DNA from 3 places in the Blautia producta genome. Region 2 is predicted to be linked to each of the others. Evidence: predicted binding sites of a transcription regulator. Region 2 holds the regulator's gene; each other region holds the start of a gene.
The links. Region 2 encodes NrdR, which represses ribonucleotide reductase genes. Its sites were predicted from a motif close to CACAANATNTTGTG; they were not measured.
Positions count from the first base shown of each region.

Region 1: BLCOC_RS07035 (adenosylcobalamin-dependent ribonucleoside-diphosphate reductase) is a predicted target of NrdR. The motif match lies at 4,211-4,224, and genes of this name have one in related genera.
Region 3: BLCOC_RS07575 (ribonucleoside triphosphate reductase) is a predicted target of NrdR. The motif match lies at 2,818-2,831, and genes of this name have one in related genera.

Region 1 covers NZ_CP136422.1:1,605,162-1,615,082, forward strand. Annotated here, with positions in the region: gene BLCOC_RS07015 (ABC transporter permease) at 1-936, shown strand, start outside; gene BLCOC_RS07020 (ABC transporter substrate-binding protein) at 1,095-2,387, shown strand; gene BLCOC_RS07025 (alpha/beta hydrolase) at 2,409-3,200, shown strand; gene BLCOC_RS07030 (AraC family transcriptional regulator) at 3,213-4,103, shown strand; gene BLCOC_RS07035 (adenosylcobalamin-dependent ribonucleoside-diphosphate reductase) at 4,269-6,539, shown strand; gene BLCOC_RS07040 (ArsR/SmtB family transcription factor) at 6,685-7,068, shown strand; gene BLCOC_RS07045 (EFR1 family ferrodoxin) at 7,055-7,819, shown strand; gene BLCOC_RS07050 (HAD family hydrolase) at 7,888-8,598, shown strand; gene BLCOC_RS07055 (CdaR family transcriptional regulator) at 8,574-9,659, opposite strand; gene BLCOC_RS07060 (glycerate kinase family protein) at 9,877-9,921, shown strand, end outside.
Region 2 covers NZ_CP136422.1:4,402,846-4,412,766, forward strand. Annotated here, with positions in the region: gene BLCOC_RS19830 (ABC transporter ATP-binding protein) at 415-1,140, opposite strand; gene BLCOC_RS19835 (ABC transporter ATP-binding protein) at 1,137-1,970, opposite strand; gene BLCOC_RS19840 (ABC transporter permease) at 1,972-2,784, opposite strand; gene BLCOC_RS19845 (ABC transporter permease) at 2,800-3,744, opposite strand; gene BLCOC_RS19850 (ABC transporter substrate-binding protein) at 3,803-5,374, opposite strand; gene nrdR (transcriptional regulator NrdR) at 5,798-6,247, opposite strand; gene BLCOC_RS19860 (radical SAM protein) at 6,791-7,522, shown strand; gene BLCOC_RS19865 (queuosine precursor transporter) at 7,512-8,228, shown strand; gene BLCOC_RS19870 (M42 family metallopeptidase) at 8,287-9,318, shown strand; gene BLCOC_RS19875 (GNAT family N-acetyltransferase) at 9,299-9,921, opposite strand, start outside.
Region 3 covers NZ_CP136422.1:1,736,956-1,746,876, forward strand. Annotated here, with positions in the region: gene BLCOC_RS07560 (ABC transporter ATP-binding protein) at 1-692, shown strand, start outside; gene BLCOC_RS07565 (ABC-2 transporter permease) at 697-1,341, shown strand; gene hflX (GTPase HflX) at 1,479-2,720, shown strand; gene BLCOC_RS07575 (ribonucleoside triphosphate reductase) at 2,964-5,336, shown strand; gene BLCOC_RS07580 (hypothetical protein) at 5,673-6,476, shown strand; gene BLCOC_RS07585 (ATP-binding protein) at 6,470-6,934, shown strand; gene BLCOC_RS07590 (hypothetical protein) at 7,168-7,560, shown strand; gene BLCOC_RS07595 (argininosuccinate synthase) at 7,821-9,050, opposite strand; gene argC (N-acetyl-gamma-glutamyl-phosphate reductase) at 9,611-9,921, shown strand, end outside.

The DNA.
Region 1 (9,921 bases), 2.8 Mb from region 2:
CCCAATGTAAAGCGGGTCAAAAAAGAAATCAACACTTCAGCAATAATCAGGGACGGCAGTAGAGAGCTGATGGAGAACGTCTATCCGGTGACGGAGGAGAACAGAGAAGAACTGGATGCTCTGCTGGATGCGGGAAGTACCGACAGGCTGGATCAGAACTCTGTCATAATCGTCAACACCAGACTCATAGAATCCATATTTCAAATATCTCTGGATATGGAGAAAGAGGTAGAACTGGAGTGGTATAACGGCACAAACAGGGAGCGCACTGTGCAGATCGTTGGGGTAAAAGAGCGTGCAGATGATGACAGGAATCTGGAAGACGGTATTTATATTTCAGGAAAAGTAATGGAAGAGATGTGGCCGGAAATGAATAAAACTTCAGCTTTTTACGTGACAGCAGAGGAGTATGGGAATAATGCAGAGGCTGTCGAGGAGGATATCCTGAACATACTGGATGACTATAAAAATCTTAGGCTGCAGACTCTCAGGGAGAAAAAAATAGACGATGCGGCACAGACAAAGGCCTTAAATACACAGGTTTACGGGCTTACTATCTTTATCATTATCTTCAGTATTTTTAATATGATCAACACCAGTATCAGCAGCATAACGGCAAGAAGGAGAGAATTTGCCATGCTGGAATCCATTGGGATGGAGAGAAGACAGATTGTGAAAATGCTCTGCATTGAGAATATTTACCTGGCTGTTCCAAATCTGATCATTACCCTGACGGCAGGAGGACTGGCCGGTTTTGGCATTGTGTGGGCACTGAGAAAATATGCGGGTGCCGCTTATATGCACTTTCAATTTCCTTTGGTGGAATACGGGATCTATGCCCTGTGCATGCTGTTTGTACCAATGCTGATCACATATATCTGTCTGAGATCGCAGAACAGAGATTCCCTGGTAACAAGGATCAATTACACCGAGTAATATAGAAAAATGAAAAGAAAAAGACACATTAGGTTATGAGTCTCATACATTACTCTATTTTATCGCTGCTTCGGATTTCTTATAATAAAACAAACAGAGGGTTCCGGAACACCTGTAAGTTTACAGCAGTAAGTTCACAGCAAAAAAGGAGATAAGGTATGAGATTAAAAAGAATGAGTGCCATTTTACTGGCATCGGCAGCAGCGGCAGTATTGGCAGCCTGCGGACAGAACGCGGACGGGCAGGAGAAGGAAAGCAGCGGATCAGAGAAAAAAAGTGACGGGGTACTGTCTGTCATGACATGGGATGACAATCAGGCAAAAGGCCTGCAGAAGATCCTTGATGATTTTACCAAGGAGACGGGGATCAAGGCGGAGACAGGCGTGGTCAAATGGGATGAATACTGGACTATGCTGGATGCGGGAGCCAGGGGCGGTACACTCCCTGATGTATTCTGGATGCATTCCAATGAAGCGGAACGCTATATGACCAACGGACTGCTTCTGGATCTGACAGATAAGATCGAGAGCAGTGACAGGATTGACCTTGCCAATTACCCGGAGGATATTGTAAAATTATATAACAATGACAACAAACAGTACGCAGTGCCAAAGGATGTGGACACCATTGCCCTGTGGTATAATAAGAAGATGTTTGACGAGGCGGGCGTAGAGTATCCCACAGCAGAGTGGACCTGGAATGATGTGTTTGAGGCAGCCAAAAAGCTCACAAAAGAGGATGGCAGCCAGTACGGTCTTGCCATGCGCAATGACAACAACCAGGCGGGCTACTACAATATGATCTATGACAATGGCGGTTATATTATCTCGGAGGATAAGAAAAAGTCTGGGTGGGATGATCCCAAGACGATCCAGGCCATGGAAATGCTGGAGAGCTGGATCCAGGCAGGGGTTATGCCCACACTGGAAACTATGTCGGAAAATGGTGAGGACGTCTTGTTCCAATCCGGGAAAATTGCCATGACCTTCCAGGGGTCCTGGATGCTGGCTTATTTCAAAGAAAATGAATATACAGCGGAGAACTGCGACTGTGTGGAGCTTCCCATGAACGCGGAGACAGGAAAAAGAATGTCTGTCTACAACGGACTGGGCTGGGCGGCAGCGGCAAATGGGGAACACACAGAGGATGCATGGAAGCTGATAGAGTATTTAGGTTCAAAGGAAGCCCAGATCAAACAGGCAGAACTGGGAATTACAATGTCCGCTTATAAGGATACCTCAGACGCATGGGCCAATTCCGCTGATTTTAACCTAAAGGCTTATCTGAATATGATGGATGACATGGTGATCCGTCCCTATTCCAAGACCACTGTCACCTGGGAGAACAAAGCAAATGAGATTTTAAAGGAGGTTTACGCCAAAGACAAGTCTATGGCGGATGCCTGCAGAGAGATCGCAGAGTTTATGGACCAGTCTTTGGCGGAAGAATAAGTATGGAAAGAGGTAGGATGTATGGCTTTGCTTCAAGTTGATTTTTTCTCTGAAGTGCTGGGAATGTGCACACAGATGTCCGTGATCCTTCCCCAGAGGACCAGCCGTCAGATTGGTATGACAGGCACGGTGAGGGAAGGGAAATACCCGGCAGTGTTTCTGCTGCACGGTATGACAGATGACCATACCACATGGTGCCGGCGAACCTCCATTGAACGCTACGTCAGTGAACTGGGAATCGCAGTGATCATGCCGGAAGTTCAATTGGGGTGGTATACAGACACAAAGTACGGTATGCGTTACCAGACCTTCCTGTGCAGAGAGCTTCCGGGTATCTGCCGGGAATTCTTCCCCAATATCTCTGATAAGAAAGAGGATATTCTGGCGGCAGGGGTGTCAATGGGCGGATACGGCGCATGGAAAGCGGCCCTTGACGGCAGTGAAAATTTTGGCGCGGGGGCAGCTCTGTCGGGGGCTTTAGACCTTGCGGCCAGTCTGGAAAGGCACAGACAGGAGGAACCGGAGGAGCAGGCATTCTGGAACGGCATTTTCGGAAGCGGAGAGTCTGTCAGAGGTTCTGACAATGACCTGTGGGAGCTGGCTGCCGAGAGAAAAGCTACGGAAAAAGAAATGCCAAGACTCTATGCGTGGTGCGGCAGGCAGGACTTTCTTTATGAGGACAATCTACATACCTGGGAGCACATGAAAGAACTGGGAATTGAAGTGACCGTAAAGGAGTCTGAGGGAAGCCATACCTGGGACTGCTGGGATGAGCAGATCCAGGATGTGCTGAAATGGTGGATGGACAGATAGACAGGAGGAAAAATGGAACATGATCCGGGGATGAATCTGAGATTCAAAGCTTTTTTAGACAATGAAAGCCAGGACTCCGTGGAGCTGGCGCTGAATTACTGCGGGATTGAGGAGTGCCGGCCGGCTTATTTCCATAGTCCCCCGAAGCGTTCTATCTACCTCATTCATATTATTTTGAGAGGAAAGGGAATACTGGAGATTGATGACCAGACCTTTCATCTGGGAGAAAATGACGCATTTTTAATTCCGCCGTACAGGAAAGGCAGCTACCGGGCAGATCAGGAGGAGCCGTGGGTTTATATGTGGATCGGTTTTTCCGGCCTGAAAGCCTATGAATGTCTGGCTAAGGCAGGATTTGGGCAGCAGCGGTTAGTCAGGCAGGTGGCATGTACAGAGCGTCTCCACGGGATCATCCGAAAAATGCTGGAGATACCTCAGCTCACCCTGGTAAATGAGTTGAGGAGAAACAGCATGATGCAGTGGTTTCTCTCTGAACTGATCGAGGAATACCAGGTGCTGCATAAAAATCAGGACACATATTCTTATTCCGCGGCGGCCTACGTAAACTATGCAAAGGAATTTCTGGCGGAGAATTATAACAGAAAAGTCAAAGTCAATGATCTGGCAGAGCGGATAGGCATCAACAGAAGCTATCTGGCAAAGAGCTTTAAGAAAATGATAGGGTGCTCCCCTCAGCAGTTTCTTGTTAATCTGCGCATGGAGAAAGCGGTGACCATGCTGAAGAATACAGAGTTTCCCATCAATCAGATCGCGGCTGAGGTGGGGTATGAAAATCCCCTGACCTTCTCCAAGATATTTAAACAGAGATATGGTATCAGTCCGAAAAATTACAGAGGATCCGCGTCTTCTTTTCCCACCGTGCAGAACGACTGTGTGGAATAGAAGACAACAGGGACTGCGCATAAACAAAAAGTTTGTGCGCAGTCCTGTTTGAATTATTGCAGGAATACAGCATAGATGCAAAAACTTCAGTTTCATACCTTGATTTGCCCTATATATTGTGGTAATATAAAAATCGTTGACTAAATCTGGATAAGGAGCGATCATATGACAATAGAAGAGTGGCTGGGTGAGGAGAACCAGCTTGGTATGGATATCTGGGCAAAGAAATACTGCTGTGAAGACGAGGATTTCGAGGCTTGGCTTACAAGGATCAGTGGGGGAAATGAAGAGATCAAAGAGTATATCAGACAGAGAAAATTTTTGTTTGGCGGAAGGATTCTCTCAAACAGAGGACTTCAGAAGCAGAACAGAAAGGTGACATATTCCAATTGTTACGTCATTGAACCACCAGAGGATGAGATTGAGAGTATTTTTGACTGTGCTAGAAAATTGGCGCGTACCTACAGCTATGGCGGAGGATGCGGCATTGATATATCAAAATTGAGTCCCAGAGGGGCAAAAATAAACAATGCGGCCAAAGAGACCAGCGGCTCCGTGTCTTTTATGGAGCTGTATTCTCTTGTTACTTCTCTGATCGGGCAGAACGGAAGGCGGGGCGCGCTGATGATCTCTATTGACTGTTCCCATCCGGATGTGCAGGAATTTATTGATCTTAAGACAGACCTGGACAAGGTGACAAAGGCCAATATTTCCATCCGTATCCATGAGGATTTTATGGAAGCGGTAAAGGAAAATAAGGACTATCTTCTGCACTACACTCGTGAAGTTACAGGGGAAGTTATCGAAAAGACAGTGAATGCCAGAGAACTGTTCCGAAGGATCGCGGAGACAAACTGGGATTACGCGGAGCCGGGAGCTTTGTTCTGGGACCGCATTACAGGCTGGAACCTGTTGAGCAATACAGAGGACTTTGCCTATGCAGGCGTAAATCCATGCGCAGAGGAGCCGCTGCCGGCAGGGGGAAGCTGTCTGCTGGGAAGTGTGAATCTGGCGGAGTTCGTACAGAATCCGTTTACAGATACCGCGTTTTTTGATTTTGACAGCTTTAAGAAGTGCGTGCAGGCGTCTGTAAACGCACTGAATGAGGTCCTGGAAGAGGGGCTGCCCCTGCATCCGCTGGAGGAGCAGAGAAAAAGTGTGGAAAAATGGCGTCAGATCGGGCTTGGTATCATGGGACTGGCGGATGCCCTGATCAAGCTGGGCATCACCTACGGAGAGGCTGAGGCTGTGGAAATGTGCGATAAGATAGGATTTGCCATGGCGGATGCAGCCATTGCCGCCTCCGCAAAACTTGCCAGGGAGAAAGGTGCCTTTCCTGCCTGCTGTGTGGAAGAGATCATGGAGACCCCATATTTTACAGCAAATACTACGGAAAAGACAAGGGGACTTGTCAGCAAATACGGTATGCGCAATTCACAGCTTCTGACGATCGCGCCAACGGGAACCCTGTCTACCATGCTGGGGATTTCCGGGGGAATTGAACCGGTGTATGCCAATTACTATGAGCGGAAGACGGAATCCCTGCACGGAACCGATGTATATTACAAGGTGTATACAAAGATCGTGGAAAATTATATGAAGCAGTTTGAGATAAAGGATGACAAATCCCTGCCGGAATACTTTGTCACAGCCATGACACTGGATTACCGCCAGAGGATTGATATGCAGTCTGTATGGCAGAAGCATATCGACGCATCTATCAGCTCCACAGTGAATGTGCCGAACAGTTTTACCGTGGAGGAGACAGAGAGTCTGTATCTGTACGCTTATGAGAGCGGATTAAAGGGGATCACTATCTTCCGTGACGGCTGTAAGAGGACCGGGATACTGAATACCAAGGAGACAAAAAAGGTGGCGGCAGGAGAAGGGCTGAAGCGCGGGGACATCATTCTTGTCACAGACGACGTGGTGGGCAAGAAGCGCAAGCTCATCACCGGATGCGGAAGCCTTCACTGTATCGCGCTCTTTGATCCTCATACCGGTGCGCTGCTAGAAACCTATCTGAGCAAGGGTTCTACAGGAGGCTGTAACAATTTCATGGTGGGGCTGTCCCGTATGATCTCCATCAGTGCCAGAGGCGGGATTGATATTGAGACCATTGTGGATCAGCTCAATTCCAGCGGTTCCTGTCCTTCCTACACAGCGCGCCGCGTGACCAGAAAGGATACCAGCAAAGGGGCATGCTGCCCGATGGCAGTGGGAAATGCCCTGATGGATATGTATAACGAAATGCAGGCAGAACTTACTCGGAAGGAAAAAGACCTGGGCGGGCGGTCTCAGAAGAAGGCCCCGAAAGCCAAGGCTGTGACCGGACCGGAGACGGACAAGATATACTGTCCCGAATGCGGGGAGGCCCTCGTCTTTGAGGAGGGATGCAATATCTGTAAGAGCTGCGGATGGAGCAAATGCCATTGATTTTTTTTAGAACCGCTGCACAGTTTTCAGACGGACTGTGCAGCGGTCTTTTTGATTTAATGAACCTGATTTTCTTTACCAATGTTGAAGTGGGGGCCAATCTATTCTATAATAGTCGATAAATATTGACCATTGGAGGAAGAGCATGGAAGGAATCACGCTGGAGGAACGCAGGAAACTTTTTGCGGAAAAATTTGTGCTTTGTCAGCCTGCGCTCTCTGCGGTTGGAGATGAGACCAGGCAGCATATCATCCGAACCCTGATTGAGCACTGCGGGGAGGGCGGACTGCGTGTGGGGCAGATTCAGAGGAACACCAATATATCCCGCACTGCGGTATCCCATCATTTGAAGATATTGATGGAAGCCGGGATCATTACGGTCAGCAGGCGGGGAACCATGAATTTCTATTATCTTGATCCGGCCAGCAGCAGCCTGAAACTGGTGGCAGAGCTGTGGAGAGACGCGGAGGAAATGATGGATGTATGTCTGGCGAAGGTGAAGGAAAGGACAGAAAATGAAATTATATGATATTTATTTCAGCCCCACAGGGGGAACGAAAACGGTGACAGATATACTGTGCAGAGCCTGGGAGGAAGAAAAGCAGGAGATCGATCTGTCTGTTTTTCAGGGTGATTATACCAGGTATGTTTTTGATAAGGAGGATATCTGCGTTGTGGGAGTTCCGTCTTTCGGGGGAAGGGTGCCTAAGGCGGCCCTGGATGCGGTCAGACAGATGAAAGGTGGGGGAGCGCAGGCTGTCCCTGTGGCAGTATACGGAAACAGGGAGTATGATGACACACTGCTGGAGCTTGAGGAAGCTCTCACAGATGCAGGATTTCACTGTACGGCAGCAGCAGCGGCCGTGGCTGAACATTCTGTTATGAGGCAGTTCGGAGCCGGAAGACCGGATGAAAAGGACAGGGTAGAGCTGGGGGAGTTTTCCAAAAGAATAAAAGAGAAGCTGGAGAGGCATAACAGAGGAGAGAAAGTAAAGGTACCGGGAAATAAACCCTATAGAAATTACAGCGGCATTCCTCTGAAGCCGAAAGCCGGAAAACGCTGTACCAAATGCGGGGTCTGTGCGGCAAAATGCCCGGTGGGGGCCATACCGGCGCAGAACCCGTCGGAGGTGGACAAGGAAAAATGTATCTCCTGTATGCGCTGCATTACTGTTTGTCCCCAGAAGGCAAGAAATGTAAACCAGATCATGCTGAGGGCGGCCTCGATAAAAATGAAAAAGACCTGCAGCGGCAGAAAAGAAAACAAAGTTTTTCTTTGAGTAGAAATGAGAATACATGGTAATGATTCAGAAGTCAGGCAGAATTTAAAAAGACAGGGAGTAAATAGATGATCAAAGCAGTATTTTTAGATTATACAGGTACTATTATTGAAGAGGGCGGACCGGACGGCATGGAGATGCTGAAGCGATGCTGGAAAAACAGTGATATAGAGAGTATGGAGGCAATGCTGGCCTACTGGTGGAAACTGATCAAAGCTTATGAAGCTGTCAGTTATAAAGAAAGTTATATCACAGAAGATGAGATCGTGGACAGGGCACTGGCGGAGTGCGCAGAGAAGATCCATTTGAAAGAAAATTTCGCGGAGCTTCACAGGCTCTGTCAGCGTTTCTGGATGTATGCCCCAGCATTTCCCGACACAAAGGAATTCTTTGACAAATGCAGCGTTCCCATCTTTGTTATCAGCAACAATGGGCTTTCCTATGTGGAGGAAGGCATGCGGGACAAGGATCTGCACCCGGCGGGTATTATCTGCGGAGATATGGTGAGGGCTTACAAACCTCATGAGGAAATCTTTTTAAAAGCGCTGGAGGTCAGCGGTCTGAATGCGGAGGAAGTCATCCACATCGGGGACTCTGTCACCTCTGATGTTGCGGGAGCTGTCAGGGCGGGAATCACCCCTGTGCTGCTGGACAGACAGGGGGATAAATCCTGTGAGGGGGTTACTGTGATCCATTCCCTTACGGAGGCTCTTCCGCTAATAAAATGCGCAAAAGGGCGAGTATCCGCGGGAGATCAGGTGAGCTTCAGTGCCAGATAAAGCACTGCTGCGTCCCGGAATTTTCTGGGGTTCAGTCCGCATTTTTTGTAAATGCGGTCCAGTTTGTACTGGAGTGTATTCTTGTGAAGAAACAGCCTGCTGCTGGTGTGCCCCAGAGACATGTCCTCCTCAAAGTAGGCAGAAAGAAGAGATATGTCCTCCCCATCCAGCGAATCCAGGGTTTTGTGGAGATATTCTGTCCGACATCCTTCATCTACGGAGGCGAGTATCAGCTCCAGGGTAAGGTCGTCAAAGACAGCATAATGCCGGGCAGCGGAGGAGGCGATGCTTTTCAGCGCGGCGGCTCCCGTACTGCAGGAATCCGATAGCTGAAAGACAGGACAGCTTTTTCCCACGGCCATTTTCAGCTTTCCGTTCTGGGAGACAGAAAATTGTTCCAATAGGGGGGAGATGGCAGGAAACCTGCTGTTGTCCAGTACAGCCAGATATTCACTGGGATAGTTGAAGGTGAAGAGTGTAATACCTGTGCGGGAAAACATCTGTTGGATCTTTTGTTCTGCTTCCGAGGTATTCATGGGTGACCTGTCGGAGCGGATATGGATCAAAAGAAGCCGGTATCTGCCATGCCTGCTGATCCTGAAATGTTCCAGCAGATCCAGAAGGTAAGCCTTGGAAAGGTTCTCTTGATTGATGAGGGAATGGATCACATAGTGCATTTTCTCCGCCTGGGTGCGGCTGAAGGTGTTAAGCTCCCGTTCCCGGATCAGAAGACCGGTGATGCGTTCAGCCAGATAGGCGTATTTGCGCACCTGGTCCGGCGGGCCGCTGATGCCTATGACAGCCACAAAGGAACCGTTGTGAAAGACCGGCAGGTTGACCCCCTTCTGGGTTCCGGCAAACAGGCTGTCAGTATCCACTTCCATCATCTCTCCTTTTTCTGCGGCCTGCTTTCCGATTTCATGAAAACTTCCGATTCTTTTTTCATCTGTGCTGGCATAGATGATGCCTGTATGATCAATGAAATTTACATTTTGTCCACACACATCTTTTACCGTGTCTACAATCTGCTGTGCCAATTTTTTATCAATAGGATTCTCCATAACTGATTCCCCCTGTATGGTTAAGCGTTGAGTGATATCTTGTGTGATACATTGAGTAATACATTGCAAGAAACATCACGTTTTGATAAAGTATAACAGATTATTAGTATATATACTATAAAATTATGAAAAATATTAAAAAAAATATTACATATAACATATCAGGAAAATTCATTTTTTGTTATATTAGAAAAAAGAATTATCGGAGGATAAGAATATGAGAGTAGTCACAGCTATTGATTCATTGAAGGGAAGTCTGTCG
Region 2 (9,921 bases):
CACTAAGTTCATCGCCTTAGGGCTCTTCACTAAGTGCTTGCTAACGCATGGATCTTGCAAGATTCTCTAGACGCTCCTAAACGCCCGTGGGGGGATGCCTGTGGCCAGGTTCGGCTGACTTTGTATGTGGAACGATTAAAAATCTATAAACGGTAGATAGTGGATAAATCCAGATGAAAAAAATTGGTTTTGATTCCTCTGCCTCTTTGAAATACAGGCGGGTCTGGCCGTAAGCCTCCCTGTACGGGCGTTTAGGAGCGCATAGAGAAGCTTACGAGATACACACGCTAGTAAGCACTTAGTGAAGAGCCCTAAGGCGATGAACTTAGTGCGGGTTGCGTGTTAGCTCGGAAGTTCTCTGCTCCCGTCCGTACAGGGAGGCTTATGGCCAGACCCGGCGTCCGCCAAATGCCACTATTCCTCCACATCCAAGGTTGCTGCCATCAACTCTTTTGTATAAACAGCTTGGGGATTGGCAAATACCTCTTCCACTTCCCCTTCTTCTACAATTCTTCCGTTACTCATCACCATGACTCTGTCACACATCTGATAGATCACATTCAAGTCGTGTGAGATGAAAAGGACGGAGAACTTCATCTCCTCTTGGAGTTTTATGATCAGTTCCATGATCTGTCTTTGAATGGTGACATCCAGCGCTGATACCGGTTCATCGGCAATGATGAAGCGTGAACCCTGGAGAAGGGATACCGCGATACTTACCCTTTGGCGCTGGCCCCCGGACAGTTCTCTGGGACGTCGTTTCAGATGTTCTTTTGTAAGCCCTGTTTTTTCTGCCATAGCCAAAACTTTCCTGCGCCGCTCTTCCTTTGGTATCTTCTGCATGCGCAGCGGCTCCTCCAGGATCCATCCCACGCGCTTTCCCGGATTGAGGGATGAGTATGGATCCTGGAAGATCATTTGGGGTTTACCCGTGTGATGTATAATCTGGCCTTCCTGTACTTTTACAAATCCCAGGATCGCCTTGGAGAGGGTGGTTTTACCACAGCCGCTCTCCCCCACCAGACCCAGGATCTCATTCTCCCGGACCGTAAAATCAATATCCTTTAACACCTGCTGTTCTTTTCTGCCCTCCCGGTAAGATGCGCTTACATGTTTTACTTCCAGTACAGGTTCCATCATCCCTCACCCCTTTCCTGATCTGCTGCGGTTCGTCTTCTCAGGGAAGTTCTTCTGTTTGGTATTGCCGCCAGAAGCTTTCTCGTATATTCCATGGAAGGGTGCCGGAAAATCTCCTGCACATCTCCCTGTTCTACGGCTTTTCCCTGATTCATGACAATGACACGGCTGCAGAGATGGCGAATAACACCCAGATCATGGGAAATAAACAAAACCGCGGTCCCCTGTTCCCTGTTGATCTTCTGAAGAAGCTTTAAAATCTGTACCTGTATGGTCACATCCAGCGCTGTGGTCGGCTCATCCGCAATCAAAAGCTTTGGTTCCATCACAAGCGCCGCGGCGATCATGACACGTTGGCGCATACCGCCTGAGAGCTGATGGGGATATTTTTCATACAGCAGTTGGGGATTTGGAAGCTCCACATTTTGCATCATCTGCAGTGCCCTCTCCTTTCGCTCCCGGGCATTGAAACGGCTGTGTATCTTCATGGCTTCCTCCACCTGCGCCCCAATGGTCATCACCGGATTCAGGGAAGTCATGGGTTCCTGAAAGATCATACCGATCTCCCTGCCCCGAATATTCCACAGTTCCTCTCTCGGCATCTGCAGGATATCCCTGCCCTGGAACAAGATCTCTCCTTTTGGCATTCTTGCGTACTCTCCCAAAAGCCCCATGACAGACAGGGCAGTCTGGGTTTTTCCTGACCCGGATTCTCCCACGATTCCCAGTATTTCTCCTTCCTCCATGGAAAAAGAAATATCCTCCACGATTTTTGTGGACGGTACGGTATCGTGAAATTCAATTGTCAGATTTTTAATTTTCAATAATGCCATATCACTTCCCGCCTTTCTTCTGCAGTCCGTCACTTAACAGGGAAAATCCCAGTGCCAGGAGGATAACGGCTGCCCCGGGAAACAGGGCACACCAGGGAGCTGTTGCCAGGTACGCCTGGGACTCTGACAGCATTCTTCCCAGGCTGGCGTCCGGCGGCTGTACACCGATTCCCAGATAACTCATACCTGCCTCAGCCAGAACTGCATTGTTAAACCCAATGGCAGCAGTCGCGAGAACTGTGGGAAGTGTATTTGGAAGAATATGCACAAAAATGATGCGCAGATGGGATACGCCCATAAGCCTTGCACTTTTCACATAATCCATTTCCCTCTGGGAGATAAATTCACTTCTCGTCATTCTGGCAAAGCTGGGAATGAACACCACTCCAAGGGCCAGGATCACATTGTATTTTCCGGGCCCTAAAATACTGATAAATACCAGGGCCAGCAAAATGCTCGGAAAAGAAACCACTGCATCATTAAAGCGCATAAGCACTTCATCCAGCCAGCCTCCGAAATATCCGGTAAAAGCGCCCACTAAAAGCCCGACTCCGCCGCCGATCAGGACCGTTGCCGCCCCCACAAAAAAAGTGGTTCCTGTGCCTTTCATGACCCGGCTCAAAATGTCCCGTCCAAACTGGTCACATCCAAACAGATGTGCCAGAGAAGGCGCTGCGAATTTCGCGCCGCCGCTCATGGCATCCGGATCATAGGGGGTATACAGCAGTCCGATCAGCAAAAATAGCAGCATACATCCTGCAAGGGAGGCACCGATGATCAAATTGCCCGACTTAATTTTTCTGTCTTTTCTCATCTTCTCTCCTCCTGCCTATGCGTCCATGCGGATACGCGGGTCGATTTTTCCGTATAAAATATCCACTGCAAAATTAATGATGACCACCATAGCCGCGATCAGTACAATGATCCCCTGGACCACAGGGTAATCTCTGTTGGAAATAGACGTGATCAGCAGGCTTCCCATACCGGGAATGGTAAACACCTGTTCCAAAATAATGCTGTTGGCCATAATATCTGCAATGGTCATAGCCCAGAAAGTGAGCACCGGTATCAGAGCGTTCTTCAGTACATGCCGGTAGAGCACACGCCCTGCCCTGTTTCCCCGACTGTAGGCAGTTCGCACATAATCCATGCGAAGCTGGGTGATCACGGAGCTTCGCAGCATTTTTACCGCCATGGCACTTTTGGGCAGCGCGATGGCTATACTTGGCGCTGCGAGGTAGGCCAGAAACCCTCCGAAATTTTCCCTGGGGGATACGTAGGCTCCCGGCGTAAACCATTTGAGCACCAATCCAAAGATATATGTGATCAAGATACCCAGGAAAAATCCCGGGACTGACATGATCACCTGATTACAGATCATTAAAAAACGGTCAAGTTTTCCGCCCTCATGCTGTGCCGTAAAAATTCCTAGAGGTATGGAGAACAGCAGGATGATGAAAAATCCCATAAGCACCATAGTGATATTGACAGGTATTTTATCCCCTATCATCTCCTGTACCGGCATGGAATAACTGTAGGACTCACCCATGTCACCGGTGACAAAATCCTTCAGCCACAGACCGTAGCGCACCAGAACCGGTTTATCAAGTCCCATCTCATGCTGCAGTGCCTCTACCTGTTCCTTTGTAGCCTCTGTTCCCAGCTTTGACTTTGCCGCGTCACCTGGAATCACGGAGAAGGCCATAAAAGAAAGAAAAGAGACAATTAACAATGTTATAATGAGAGTTCCCGTTTTTTTCACAATATATTTCATTCTGTCTTTCTCCTTCTCCGTGTATGGTTCCCGGTACAGCTTTCCTTATTGCCGGGCTTTATTTTACTTTGTAGATTTTTGCCATGTCCAGCACATACAGGGGATAAAATTCAAACCCGCTGTAAGACTTTCTCAGCGCAACCTCTGAGGCCATATCCTGAATATAGACATTTGCCGCGTCATCAGCCAAAATGGTTTCCATTTTCTTGTAAAGCTCTGTCTGTTCTGCGTCGTCTGTGCTTTTCTTCACCTGCTGATAGAGTTTATCATACTCTTCATTGCTGAAGTTGATGAAGTTTTTGGAAGAATCTGAGGTAAAACGCTCCAGTAGTGCGCGGCCGCTTAAATAAGCTGCGTCCACACCCACTACTGTAGACTGGAATTTTCTGTCACCGTATACGTCACTGAGCCAGCTATCCCATTCCACAAGCTGGATTTTTGCGTTGACTCCGATCTGTTTTAACTGCTCCACCAGTATCTGGGCTGTGTCCACATGTTGCTGATAGTTGGAAGGAACCGTGATGGTCATGTCAAATCCATCCGGGTATCCGGCTTCTGCCAGCAGTTCTTTGGCTTTGTTTACATCCTGGGGGTATTTGTCTGCCAGTTCAGGCATGTAATATTTGTCAAAGGCCGGGAACATACTGCTTCCGATGATGGTTCCTTTTCCGTCTGCGATCATATCCAGAACATCCTGGCGGTTCACAGCATATGAGAGCGCCTGGCGTACCTTTATGTCATCAAAAGGGGCTTCGGCATTGTTCAGATAGAGTGCCTGTACCAGATTCATGCCGCCTTCATAAATGGTGAAGTCCCCGCCTTCCAACTGAGCAGACTGGTTGGAATCAATACGTGCCACCATATCCAGAGAACCGCCTTTTAACCCGGTCACGATCGCATTGCTGTCGCTCACCACCTTGAAGGTGACTTCATCCAGATATGCCGGATTCTCTGTATCCCAGTAGTCTGCAAACTTTTTGATCTTAATATTCTCCTGGGGAGAGCGGGATTCGTACATAAAGGGACCGGTGCCCACCGGATTCGTTTCCAGATCCTGCACATCCTTGGGGACAACTGCCACGATCAGATATGCCAGGAATTCTGTATCGGCTTCTTTTAAGTTGATGACAATGGTTTTGTCATCGGGAGTTTCCACGTTTTCCACATTAGAAAACGCCGCTATCAACGGTTCTGTTCCTTCCGTGATACCGGCGCATCGCTCGATCGAATATTTCACATCGTCTACGGTAACGTCCGCTCCATTGTGGAATTTTACGCCCTCACGAAGTGTAAAGGTGTAAGTCCTGCCATCCTCTGATATGGTGTGCGACTGGGCTACTGCATCGATGTAATTGCCTTTTTCATCAGGCTTTACTAAGCCTTCATAAATATTGAATAGGACTTCTTTTGTTCCTGCCGCTACCGATTTGTGTGGGTCAAGACTATCCTCTATATCCTGAGGAATTCCTACTACAATGGAACCTCCCATGGTTGGTTCCGCTTTTGTTTCTGTGGAACTTTCGTTGTTTTTGGACTCTTTACCGCTTTCCTTTTTGTCTTGGCAGCCGCCGAGTACAATAGTCAGGGTAAGTGCAAAGAGAAGTGTTGGTATTAATCTTGCTCTTTTCATGATCTCTCCTTTAAACATAGAAGTTCCCTCATTATTTAATTGTCAAGTTCATTGTAGCGAAATGGGGGGGAGATTGCAAGTATTATTTGGGGTACATGGGAATAGATGAGATGTTTGGAGGGGTTGTGAGGGGTTGTGAGATTTGGAGGGGATGGGGGCAGGGCAGCAGAGGGAAATTCATCCGACGTTTCGCTGGCGGGCAGCTAACCTGCTGGCATTCACTAAATTCGTCGGCAATGGCCTCCTCATTAAGTGTCTGCCGCAGGTGGATCTGCCCGCCGCTCCACTTAGCCTCCTGAATTTCCCTCTGCTGCCCTGCCCCCATCCCCTCCAAATCCTGTAGGTTACGGCTAAAAAACAAAAAATGATGTTTTGTTTGTTCAGGTTCATATCATGTTTACTGTAGAATGTTTGCTGTGGTGTCTAGTTCAGAATTTTTTTCAGTTCGTCCATGAAGGTGTTTACATCCTTGAATTCACGGTAGACAGAGGCAAAGCGTACATAGGTTACAGCGTCCAGGTCTTTGAGTTTGTCCATGACGATTTCACCGATTTCGGTGCTTGGTATTTCACGATCTTCTTTGTTGAAGATTTCGGTTTCGATCTCGTCCAGGATCTTTTCAATCTGCTCTACGGAAATCGGACGTTTGTAGCAGGCACGCATGATGCCGTCCTGGATTTTGGTGCGGTCGTATTGTTCGCGGCTTTGGTCTTTTTTGATAACAACAAGTGGAATTGTCTCTATTTTCTCGTAAGTGGTGAACCGCTTGCCGCACTCGTCACACTGTCTTCTCCTTCGGATGGAATTATTGTCCGGAACCGGTCTGGAATCGATGACGCGTGTGTTGTCTTGATTACAAAATGGACATTTCATGTAAAGGTCCTCCTTGATCTATGTTATATAAGGCTGCCTGCGGTAAATATAGGTTACCGGGCACAGAGTGAATCAACAGGCCCGTGAACAGTAACAGTATAGTGTTACTATTTAAAGTCTACTTAAAGTGTAGTTTTTTGTATAGTAACACGCTTCGCGATGCACACAAAATGCAATAAATTGCATTTTGGCGCTGGCTAACTCGGGATTTTGCTTTGCAAAATGCCTCCCGGGATAACGGTCCGTGAACAGTAACAGTATAGTACATATAGACGTCTTACGTCAATCATTTCCCTTGTATTTTTTGGGGTTTTCTGCTAGAATGTTGTAGCAGTTCAGACAGGTCTGCGCATTTATTGCGCTGCCCGTATGAACAGGTAGTTCCAGCAGGCATCCGGCCCATCGCGAAGCGATTTTTAATGGCCGGATGTGTAACAGTTCAGCCTGCCTGAACTGTTACAGAATGTTACCGTTTAGGGAGTCTCTTCCTGAAAGACAGTTCGTAACCATCCTGTCTATAAATAAAACTAAGGAGTGAAAAAAATGAGTATTGAACAACCAACGAACCGTTATAGTGTGATACGGGAAAAAAATCCCCGGGAGATCTTGCTTCTTCGGGGCAGCGGGTGCAAATGGCGCCGCTGTACATTCTGCGACTATCATCTGGATTTTTCCAGAGATGAGGACGCCAATTTTCTTCTGAATCAAAAGGAACTGACCAAAGTCACCGGCTGTTTCCACCGATTGGAAGTGATCAATTCCGGGAGTTTTTGTGACCTGGATGACAAGACTTTGCATTTGATACGCCAGGTCTGCGAAGAAAAAGAAATCCGGGAACTGCATTTTGAGTGTCACTGGATGCATAGGGATGAGATCAAGGCCGCGAAGGATTTTTTTGCCGAGAAAGATATTTGCCTAAAGATTAAGATGGGTGTGGAAACCTTTGATCCTCAATTCCGTGAAACTGTTCTCCGGAAGGGCTTTACCGCTGACTCTCCCCAGGAAATTGCCGAATATGCCCATGAGGTGTGTCTGTTGTTCGGGCTTACAGGGCAGACCCTTGCTTCAATGAAAAGGGATATTGAGACCGGACTTGCCTTTTTTGAGAGGATCTGTATCAATATCATGGTGGCAAATTCCACCAAAATGAAACCTGACAGAGATGTGATCCGGATCTTTGCAGAAAATCTTTATCCCCTTTATATAGGTAATGAACGGGTTGATATCCTGATGGAAAACACGGAATTTGGGGTGGGTGACAAATATGAGCAATGAAATTTTGTTACTTATATCTCTTGTTCTGATATACAGCTTCGTCCTGCTTGCTTATAACTTTTTTGACCTGTCCGGTCTGTATGCGTGGACTGTCTTTTGTACCATCACTGCCAATATTGAGGTTTTGCTCATGGTGCGGGCTTTTGGTATGGAGCAGACACTTGGAAATGTACTGTTTGCCTCGTCTTTTCTTGTGACGGATATCATCAGTGAAGTGGGCGGCAAAAAACAGGCGCAGAAAGCGGTCAACCTGGGAATCTGTACTTCCTTCTGTTTTATATTGATCTCCCAGATGTGGCTTTTATATACCCCTTCTGCCAGCGACTGGGCAAGTCCTGCGTTCCATACGATTTTTTCAAATACACCGAGACTGCTGTTTGCCAGTCTTCTGGTCTATGCGGTATCTCAGAAATTTGACGTCTGGGCCTATCATAAATGGTGGGCGTTTACGACAAAACGTTTTGGGGACGCGGAAGGTTTTTTATGGCTTCGCAACAACGGCTCCACTTTAGTATCGCAGCTTTTAAATACGATCCTGTATACGTTTGGGGCATTTTGGGGAATGTATTCCCTGCCGGTACTTCTGCATATCTGCATATCGAGTTATGTGATTTTTGTATTTACCAGCCTGCTTGACACTCCCTTTGTCTATATAGCACGGCGGATCAAACATAGAAAAGATGGAAATATAGCAGCTGTATCTTAACTATATATTATATTGGCAATAACAGTTACAAAATCATAAAAGGAAAAGGGCTATGATCATGGACAAATATCTGGATTATATTCTGGAACAAATGAAAACGCTTCTGGCAATAGACAGCCCGTCAGGGTACACACAAAAGGTTACAGACTACCTGATGGCTGAATACCAGCGCCTGGGATACCATCCTTTAAAAACCGTCAAGGGCGGTGTGCTTACGGACTTGGAAAGCGGTGATGCCGGGCAGGGTGTTCTCCTGGAGGCACACGTGGACACTCTTGGAGCTATGGTTTCAGAGATCAAGGGAAACGGGCGGCTGAAAGTCACACCGATCGGCGGAATGAATGCAAATAATGCAGAGGGGGAGAATTGCAGGATCGTCACACGATTTGGCGGTATATACGAAGGAACCTGTCAGCTTATCAACGCTTCTGTTCATGTAAATGGGGATTATGATAAGACCGGACGAACTTTCGACACTGTGGAAATCGTGCCGGATGAACCGGCCGCAGATAAAGAGGCAGTGGCTGCACTGGGAATTTCCCCAGGGGATTATGTGTGTTTTGCCCCCAGGACTGTGATAACAAGATCAGGATACATCAAAAGCCGTTTTCTGGATGATAAACTCAGCGCCGCCATTTTACTGGGTTATGCAAAATATGTGAGGGAGGAAGGCATATCTCTGAAAAAGAGGGTCTATCAGCACATGACTGTATTTGAGGAAGTCGGCCACGGCGGGGCATCTTCTATTCCGGATGGCGTGAAGGATGTTATTTCTGTGGATATGGGATGTGTAGGAGAAGGCCTTTGCTGTACCGAGCAGCAGGTATCCATCTGTGCCAAGGACAGCAGAGGGCCTTATCACTATGATCTGGTTACTTCTCTTGTAAAGACAGCCCGGGATATGGGGCTTGCATACGCAGTGGATGTATATCCCCACTACGGGTCAGATGCGGATGTGGCTCTTACAGCAGGATATGATGTGCGTCATGGGCTGATCGGCCCAGGCGTGTACGCTTCCCACGGATATGAAAGAAGCCATGTGGAGGGAGTGAAAAATACCTTCCTGCTGATCAAAGGATTACTTGGATAGGTGCCTTAAGAATACGTTCGTCAATACGGCGGACAAGACCATGGGTATACACTGAAAAAAATTTTTGCCAGAAGGCATATGCTGTTGGATTCAGACTTTCATAGTCTACGCCCAAATACGCATAGCCTTCTTTTTTTAGAATATTTACGGCATAGTTCAGAGGATTTTGGATCACACCTTTTCCCCGATGTTCCGTAAGACAGTAGGCTGCTGTAATGTGCAGATATTCCCGGTTTTCTGTGATACAGGTTTCACCGGACTCTGAAATTTTCAGATATGCGCATGGCTGTCCTTTGTATCTTGTTATAAAGCATCTTTCTTTTTCTGCTGTAAATGTGCTGCAGAAGTCTTGGCATGTGGTTACGGTACGGTTCATGAAAAACGGACTGCTTTCATAATGGCGGTTCAGCATAACCTCCAGAGGATATGCCTGAGCGATGGTTTCCGGATCAAGCTCCTCATTTTCAAAGCTGTGCTTTTCATATTTTTCATTTTGGATGCAGGATATGGGTTCCATGGCTCGAACGGCGTCTGCACACCGCTGGCCAAAACCATACCGGAAGAACTGCTGCTGTGCTGCTTCATCATGAGCATAGAGACAAA
Region 3 (9,921 bases), 2.7 Mb from region 2:
AGGTACAGATTCTGGGAATGGATATGAATGAAAAAAAGGAGAGGGAACAGGAGATCAAAAACCGCATCGGTGTAGTTACCGACAGCGGAGGTTTTTACGGAATGTTCACATTAAAGGAAACAGCCTCCCTTTTTTCTTCCCTGTACAGGAACTGGGATGACTCGGTATATAAGGACTGGATCAAAAAGTTTTCCCTGAATGAGAAGCAGAGGATACAGGAATTGTCAAGGGGAATGAAGGTGAAGTTCGCCCTTGCTCTTGCCATGTCCCATCACGCGGAATTTTTGATCATGGATGAACCCTCCAGCGGTCTTGATCTGCTTACCAGGGCGCAGATCCTGGAGAGTCTGCGGGAGTATATGGAGCGGGAAGGCAGAGGTGTATTTTTTTCCACTCATATTGCAACAGACATTGAGAAGGTGGCGGATATTGTGATACTCATTGAAAAAGGCAGAATTGTATTCCAGAAGGAGAAGGATGTTCTGATGGAAGAATACAGGATAGCAAAGGGGGACAGCAGGGATCTGAGCCGTGAGGCAGAAGAATTGTGTATCAGTCTCCGGAAAACAAAATACGGATTTACCGGTGTCACGAACAAAGTGGAGGAAATGAGACATCTGGTTCCGGATGTATTGTTTGAGAAGCCGGATATGGAGGAAATTCTGATGTCATGTATGGGAAAGGAGAGCTAGGGATATGGTAAGAGCGCTGTTTATGAAAGATATCAGGCTGATCAGGAAAAATTTTGCTGTTATGGCTGTCATGATTATTGGTATGCCGATTTTTCTTTTTTGGAGAGTCGATACAAAAATGGATGCGGGCGGAGTCCCCCTTTTGCTGATGTCCAGTATACTGGGACTGATCCTTTTTGGAAATATATGTACAGAGGAAGAAAAATGTCCCGGTGGTGAGATCGCGCTGTTGTGTGCGCCCTGTTCCAGGAAAATGCTGGTGGCTGTGAGATATTTGGTGATGAGTCTGTTTTTTTTGCTTTGCGCAGCAGGATATGAAGCGGTTGGTCTGGTCATGAGCGGAAAGATATTATATATATGGCAAATCATGCAGGTATTTTCCGTTTATCTTTTGCTGATGGGCATATTTATTCCTGTTGTATATAAGGTAGGAGTGATAAAGGTTCAATATTTACTATCGGGTACTGTAGTGATCCTGGGATTTGCCAGTTCAATGTTTGCAAGCTCCTCCCTTTTTACTTCCATGACAGAATTTCTGAGACAGAATCAGAATATAGCAGTGGTGGGATTTGGGGTATTTTGTATCGCGTTTACTTCCTTATCCTTTTGGATCTCAATGAAAATATATGAGAAAAAAGAGTGTATATGAGTTGTATCCGGTCTGCCTGTAATAGAAGGAACGTTTTTGTGAAAAATGTCCCCTTGTCAGCGTATAGAAAAAGCGTTATGATGATAGGACAGTTTTATTTATACGGATTTTAATACGGCTTATTATAGGAGATATTTATGCAGTTATACGATTTGAACGATGTAGAGGAACGCGTTATCCTGGTGGGGGTACAGGAGGGGGACGGTGAGGACGCGGAGGAATCCGTGGAAGAACTTGCAGAGCTTTCCAAGACGGCAGGCGCGCAGGTGGTGGGCACTGTGATCCAGAAAAGAGAGCGGATCCATCCCGGCACCTATGTGGGAAAAGGCAAGATGGAGGAGCTGAAAATGCTGCTCACAGCGCTGGACGCCACAGGAATCATCTGTGATGATGAGCTGTCACCGGTGCAGATGAACAATCTGCAGCAGGAACTGGACTGCAAGGTGATGGACAGGACGCTTCTGATACTCGATATTTTTGCAGACCATGCGTCCACCAGTGAAGGGAAGATCCAGGTGGAACTGGCACAGCTCCGTTACCGGGCTGTCCGTCTTGTGGGACTAGGGAATTCCCTGTCACGTCTGGGCGGCGGGATCGGAACCAGAGGACCCGGTGAGAAGAAGCTGGAGATGGACAGACGTCTGATCAAAGAGCGGATCTCCCAGTTGAAGAGAGAATTGGAACAGGTAAAGCGCCACAGAGAATTACTTCGGGAGGGTAGGAAAAGAGAGCGGGTCATGACAGCCGCTATCGTGGGATACACCAACGCCGGAAAATCCACTCTTCTGAACACACTCACAGATGCAGGCGTTTTGTCGGAGGACAAACTGTTTGCCACTCTGGATCCCACAACGAGAATGCTGGAGCTATCCGGGGGAACCAGGATTTACCTTACAGATACCGTAGGATTTATCCGGAAACTGCCCCATCACCTGATCGAGGCATTTAAAAGCACTCTGGAGGAAGCAAAATATGCGGATATCATTCTGCATGTAGTGGATGCGTCCAATCCTCAGATGGAAGATCAGATGGGAGTGGTATATGACACCCTCCAGGAGTTGGAAGTGACCAATAAAAAGATGGTTACTCCTTTTAATAAGCAGGATAAGCTTTTGACAGAACAGATCCTCAGAGATCCCAATGCGGATCATGTGCTGCGTATCTCAGCGAAAACAGGGGAGGGACTGGAACAGCTTAAGGATGTGCTGGAGAAAATCGTGACAGAGGATCAGATCTATCTGGAGCGTGTAATCCCTTATAAAGACGCGGGGATTCTGCAGCAGATCAGGAAGTACGGACAGCTTATGGAAGAGGAGTACACAGACGGCGGGATCGCAGTAAAAGCAAGGGTTCCCAAGGACATCTACGGACGGCTGTAGGCTGTCATTCCTGCAGTCAGCAGGCAGATAAATGCCAAGACCGGAATTAATAATTTGATTAATAAACTACCATATATTGGAAACTTCAAAGAATGTTTACAATATATGGTAGTTTTTACTGTTGACGAAAAGTATAACCTTTGCTACAATAGACCTACAGCGTTTATACAGAGGCCATACTCTGTGAATGCGAGGCGGGACGGCAAGACGGTCCTGCTTCTTTACATATAAGGAGGAAAAGGAATGTTTCAGGTAGTAAAACGTGATGGGGAAATTGCAGAATTTCGTCTGGATAAGATTGCTGAAGCAGTCAAGAAAGCATTTGATGCCACAGAGAATGAATACAGCAGTGACATGCTGGATCTGCTGGCACTCCGTGTGACATCAGATTTCCAGAAGAAAATTGTAAAGGGGAAAGTTTCTGTGGAGGATATCCAGGACAGCGTGGAGAATGTACTGATCCAGGCAGGCTACTCTGATGTGGCAAAGTCTTATATCCTGTACAGAAAGCAGAGAGAAAAAATCCGCAATATGAAGTCTACGATCTTGGACTACAAAGAGATCGTAAACAGCTATGTAAAAGTGGAAGACTGGAGGGTAAAGGAAAACTCCACAGTGACTTACTCTGTGGGAGGCCTGATCCTGAGCAATTCCGGTGCTGTAACCGCTAATTACTGGCTGTCCGAGATTTACGACACAGAGATTGCTGAAGCGCACAGGAATGCGGATATCCATATTCATGATCTGTCCATGCTGACAGGATACTGCGCCGGCTGGTCTTTAAAACAGCTGATCAAAGAAGGACTGGGCGGCATTGAAGGAAAGATCACGTCCTCTCCGGCCAAGCACCTGAGCGTACTCTGTAACCAGATGGTGAATTTTTTGGGGATCATGCAGAATGAATGGGCAGGGGCACAGGCTTTTTCTTCCTTTGACACGTATCTGGCACCCTTTGTCAAGGCCGACAGCCTGAGTTATCCGGAAGTGAAGAAATGTGTGGAATCCTTTATTTACGGTGTCAACACACCGAGCCGCTGGGGTACCCAGGCACCATTTTCTAACATTACCCTGGACTGGACTGTGCCCAATGATCTGGCAGAGCTTCCGGCAATCGTAGGCGGAAAAGAGATGCCGTTTAAGTACAAGGACTGCAAAAAAGAGATGGATATGGTGAATAAAGCCTTCATTGAGACTATGATCGAGGGCGATGCAAACGGCCGCGGTTTCCAGTATCCCATTCCCACCTACTCCATAACCAGAGATTTTGACTGGTCTGACACAGAGAATAATAAGCTGTTATTTGAGATGACTTCCAAATACGGCACACCATATTTTTCAAATTATATCAACAGTGATATGGAGCCGAGTGACGTCAGAAGTATGTGCTGCCGTCTCCGTCTTGATCTGAGGGAACTGAGAAAGAAAACAGGCGGATTTTTCGGCTCAGGGGAGAGTACCGGATCTGTGGGTGTTGTGACCATCAATATGCCGAGGATCGCTTACATGGCGGAGGATGAGGAGGACTTTTTCCGCCGTCTGGATCATATGATGGATATTTCCGCCCGTTCTCTGAAAATTAAGAGAGATGTGATCACAAAGCTTTTGGATGAAGGCCTCTACCCATACACCAAGAGATACCTGGGAAGCTTTGAGAATCATTTTTCCACCATTGGTCTTCTGGGCATGAACGAAGCAGGTCTGAATGCCAGGTGGCTGAAATGTGATATGTCAGATGAGAGGACCCAGGAGTTCTCAAAACGTGTACTGAACCACATGAGAGAACGTCTGAAAGATTATCAGGAAGAGTACGGCGATCTATACAACCTGGAGGCAACTCCCGCGGAGTCCACCTCCTATCGTCTGGCAAAGCATGACAGAAAACGCTGGCCGGATATCAGAACAGCGGGAAATGAGGGAGATACTCCATATTACACCAACAGTTCCCATCTTCCGGTGGATTATACAGCAGATATTTTCGACGCGCTGGATATTCAGGATGAACTGCAGACTCTGTACACCTCAGGCACAGTATTCCATGCCTTTTTGGGAGAAAAACTGCCTGACTGGAAGGCTGCCGCGGCACTTGTGAGAAAGATCGCACAGAATTACCGCCTTCCTTACTATACCTTGTCACCAACCTATTCTGTCTGCAAAGACCACGGATATCTCTCCGGTGAACATTTTGTCTGCCCCAAATGCGGCAAAAAGGCTGAGGTTTACAGCCGTATTACAGGCTATTATCGTCCTGTACAGAACTGGAACGACGGAAAAAGCCAGGAATACAAGAACCGTACGGTCTATGACATTGCCCATTCCGATTTCAAGATCCAGACCCAAATGACGGCAGCGCCAGAGAGCGATGTGAGGATCCAGGAGTCAGATGCCGGACAGGTTACGGCAAAATATCTCTTTACCACAGAAACCTGTCCAAACTGTAAGATTGCAAAACAGATGCTGGAAGGTGAGGATTACGAGCTGGTGGATGCGGAAAAGAATCCTGAACTGGCCCGCAAGTTTGGCGTTATGCAGGCTCCGACACTGATCGTGATCAATGGTGAGGAGACAAAAAAATATGTGAATGCCTCCAATATTCAGAGATATGTGGATGAGGATTAAAGAAAAAGGAACGGTTTATTCCAAATGTCATTTAAAGCATGATATTTGAAGCATCACGTTTACCAGGTCGACAGACAAATACTGTTTGTCGGCCTTTTTCTTAACTTTACTTTGAAAGCTTATTGCTGACAATATTTGACTTTGCAAGGGTCATCGAACAGAAAGTCCATGCTGGATTAGATATTCTTCATCTGGCGGGGCTTTTTTTACCTCTTTGCCATAGAGTAAACAAAGGCTGTTTTTTCAATAGGATGGCCTAAACTTGAAGTTTTTGGCCTGCCCCGGTACTGGCTGTTCCGGGACAGGCTGCGGATTCCGTTTCGGTATATCATGGCGATGATGGTTATACTTGCGGCAGTCAACAGCATGGTTTTTTACTACATCAACTTAGGCGGGTATGAGACAGCGGCACAGTGGACGACGTTCATGCGCTACGGCTTCACGCTGGTCAACCTGGTGTTATCCTTCCTTCTCATCAAGGAGAGCTTATCAAAGCTGATGTTTACTTATCTGCTGATGATGGCGTGGTCGTTTTTTGTGTATGGCAATGCGAATTTTATTGAAAGCCGGTATTTCTGGGAGCTTTCCGAACTGCACCCGTACCTGGTTTACAATATGGCTCGTGTGGTGATCTACATGATCACCTGCCCATTCGTGTTCCGGTTCCTCTGTCATACGGTGAGAGATGCGCTGAAAATCGAGGACAGGATCATGTGGCGGTATCTGTGGGTCATTCCGCTGTTTCCCACCCTGTTCGGTATGCTGTACTGCTTCACCGAAGATGTGTACGCCTATGCCACATGGCAGTTTATGGTGTCCCGCTACCTCATGCTGTTCGGGGCCTGCTATGTGTCTTATGTGGCTTTGAAGGTGCTGGAAACCTCTCGCAGACGGGTGCAGCTGGAAGCCGCTCTGGAATACGCTGACCGCAGTATGTCGGTGCAGAAAAAACAGTTTGAAAGCCTTACCTCCCATATGGAGGAAATGAAGAAAGCCCGCCACGACCTCCGTCAGCATCTGGCTGCGGTGCAGTCTTACATAGAGCGCGACGACAAGGCGGGCCTTGCCGACTATATTCGCCTCTATCAAAACCATCTTCCCCGGACCTGCGGGAGCGGTATTGTCAAAACGATGTGGTGAACGCTGTCGTCTGCTATTATGCTGCTCTGGCGCAGGATGGCGGTATCGGGTTTGAAACGGGGATCGATTACCCGGAAAACTGCCCGGTGTCCAGCACGGATATCACGGTGCTGTTGGGGAACCTGTTAGAGAACGCGGTGGAAGCCTGTAAACGGCAGGCGAACACGGCTCAGACCATCAAGCTTCGGATAAAGCAGCGAGGCGGCTCGGCACTTCTGATCCTGGTGGATAATCCATGCCTGACACCTGTTGTGTTTGACGGGGACATGCCCTTGTCTTCCAAACGAAAGGGAGCCGGGATTGGAACTTACTCTGTTCGGGAGATTGCTGTACGGTATGGCGGGACCGCGCAGTTTGAGCAGAAAGCGGGAGTATTCTATGCCTCGGTGCTGCTGAACATCGTCCCGGACGTGACTGGAAAAGAGGCACCGGCAGGGAATGTCTGTTTGTCTAAATGACCTTGGGATTATTCCGGGGTTTTGGTATTTTAAGTTGAAAAATTGGTTTTTTTGTTGAATGGTTTCCGTTGACAAGGTAACACATTTTCTTCATAATAAGAGGTAGGAAGAGAAAGATTTCCGTCCGCAGATAACTGCCGGATAGGAGCAAATATGGCAAAAAGCGAAACCTTTCAGGAGCTTGATCTGAGCAATGCGTTTCTGTTTGCATTGGTTTTAGGAATACCGGAGGTATGCCCCTCAATGACGGAACAAAAAAGATATTTCTAAACACAAAAGGGAGAAATGATCCAGATGTACCCCTTGAACTCGTGCATTTTCTCAAATATGTGGAAAACACCACAGACGAGTTTGTGGAGAAAGCAAATGACCCGGTGATCAAGACGATCCATGATCAAGTTACAGAGCTGAAAAAGAGCCGGGAATGGGAGGCGAAGTATATGAAATTTGAGGAGTTACTGTTGGACAGAGAACAGGAAGGAAGAGAAGAAGGCAGAGAAGAGGGCTTGGCCCAAATGTCAAAGCTGATCAGGCTTCTTCTCCGTGATGGCAAGGCAGAACAGATACCGCTTATAACAGAAGATCCTGAACTCAGGGATCGGCTATTAAAACAGTATCATATCTAAATTCTCATATCTATAAATTTCTTTGCAGTACCGGGCGGGAATCTGCCCGTCCGGCGGACTGCATCTTATCATCTATGATATTATCGGAACTGTTCCGTATATTCACAGTTACGAAAATATCCATGCAGACCCAATCATAATAAAAAGGCAGTACACTGTGCCTGTAAATCTTTCTATTCCGGATTCTGATATGCAAAAAGGCAGTCAGGAAAAGTCCCGGCTGCCTTTGGCATAAAATATAAGTAAAAGAAAATACAGGCTTATTTATTCTGGCTCTTTTCTGCTTCAGCCATCTTCATAGCGCGAACCTTCAGTGGGAGACCGAACAAGGTGATAAATCCGTCCGCATCGTGGTGGTCGTACAGATCTCCGGTTGTGAAGGAGGCCAGTGACTCACTGTACAGGCTGTACGGGGAAGTGGTACCGGCTTTGATAATATTACCTTTGTACAATTTGAATTTCACTTCACCTGTCACATACTGCTGTGTGCTCTCAACAAAAGCCTGGATAGCTTCGCGCAGTGGTGTGAACCATTTTCCTTCATATACGATCTGAGCAAACTGGCTGCCCAGTTTTTTCTTGGTCTCCATAGTGTCACGGTCCAGGATCAGTTCTTCTAACTGGTCATGAGCCTCCATTAAGATAGTTCCGCCCGGTGTCTCATAAACTCCGCGGGATTTCATACCAACAACACGGTTTTCCACGATATCAATGATACCGATCCCATGTTTTCCGCCCATGGCATTCAGCTCTGTTATGATTTCGGAAACCTTCATGGATTTTCCGTTCAGACTTGTGGGAACACCTTTTTCAAAGGTCATTGTCACATATTCCCCTTCATCAGGAGCCTTCTCAGGTGTTACACCCAGAACCAGCAGGTCGTCGTAATTCGGTTCCTGTGCCGGATCTTCCAGTTCCAGTCCTTCGTGGCTGATGTGCCATAAGTTACGGTCACGGCTGTAGCTGTGGCTGGCGTCAAAGGGAAGGTTAATGCCGTGTGCCTTACAGAACTCAATCTCGTCCTCACGTGACTGCATGGTCCATACATCTGTCATACGCCATGGAGCGATGATCTTCAGATCAGGTGCCAGAGCTTTGATCCCAAGTTCAAAACGGATCTGGTCATTTCCTTTTCCGGTAGCGCCGTGGCAGACAGCGGTAGCGCCTTCTTTTCTTGCGATCTCAACCAGTTTTTTTGCGATTCCCGGACGTGCCATGGAGGTTCCCAGCAGGTATTTGTGTTCGTATACAGCGCCTGCCTGTACACACGGTACAATGTAGTCGTCACAGAACTCGTCAATGATGTTTTCAATATATAATTTGGAAGCGCCTGATAATTTGGCACGTTCGTCCAGTCCGTCCAGTTCATTTCCCTGTCCGCAGTCCACACAGCAGCAGATAACTTCGTAATCAAAATTTTCTTTCAGCCACGGTATCAGCGCTGTGGTGTCCAGTCCGCCTGAATATGCTAAGATAACTTTTTCCTTCATGATGAATTCCTCCTGTATTTTCCGTTTTCTATGTACTAAAAATTTTGTATTTGCTTTCGACATGCTTTACTATACAACATCTTTTATATTTATGCAATAGGAAAATGAAAAAAATGTAAAATTATTTTAGGAGAGATATTTTTGAGAAAGGAAGTTTCCTTAATTAATATATGGAATTTTCTAAACTCATATAACAAAAAAACTGGAAAAATTCTCAAGAAAAAGCTTGCATATTATACAGAAAAGATGTATGATTATGCAATCAAAGAACAGTTTATGCAGAATCCTGGTAACAGTTCAGACTTCCACTGTCCCGCGAGGTGTTGCCTGGCATTTGCAAGGCAATCCCGAGACAGCCATGCGCCAGACTGCGGTTTTTGCAGTCTGTTTACATGCTTTTGTTGCTATGAAGCCGAAAGGCTGAATAGTAACGAATCCTGTTGACAGGATAAAGCTTTACTATGCAAAATAACTGGAGTATGATAAAAGCATACACGGGCGGCCGCAGCGCCGCAGACACGAATGAATATCAAGATCATTGAGAAAGGTTGTTGAAGAACATGATAAAAGCAGGAATCATCGGAGCTACCGGTTATGCCGGAGGCGAACTTGTCAGATTACTTTTAAATCATAAAGAAGTGGAAATTAAATGGTACGGTTCCAGAAGCTACATAGATAAAAAATACTACGAGGTTTACCAGAACATGTTCAAACTGGTAGACGATAAGTGTATGGATGACAATATGGAAGCTCTGGCAGATGAAGTGGATGTGATTTTTACGGCGACACCTCAGGGATTGTGTGCATCTCTGGTGAATGAGGAGATTCTCTCGAAAGTAAAAATTGTGGATCTGAGTGCGGATTTCCGCCT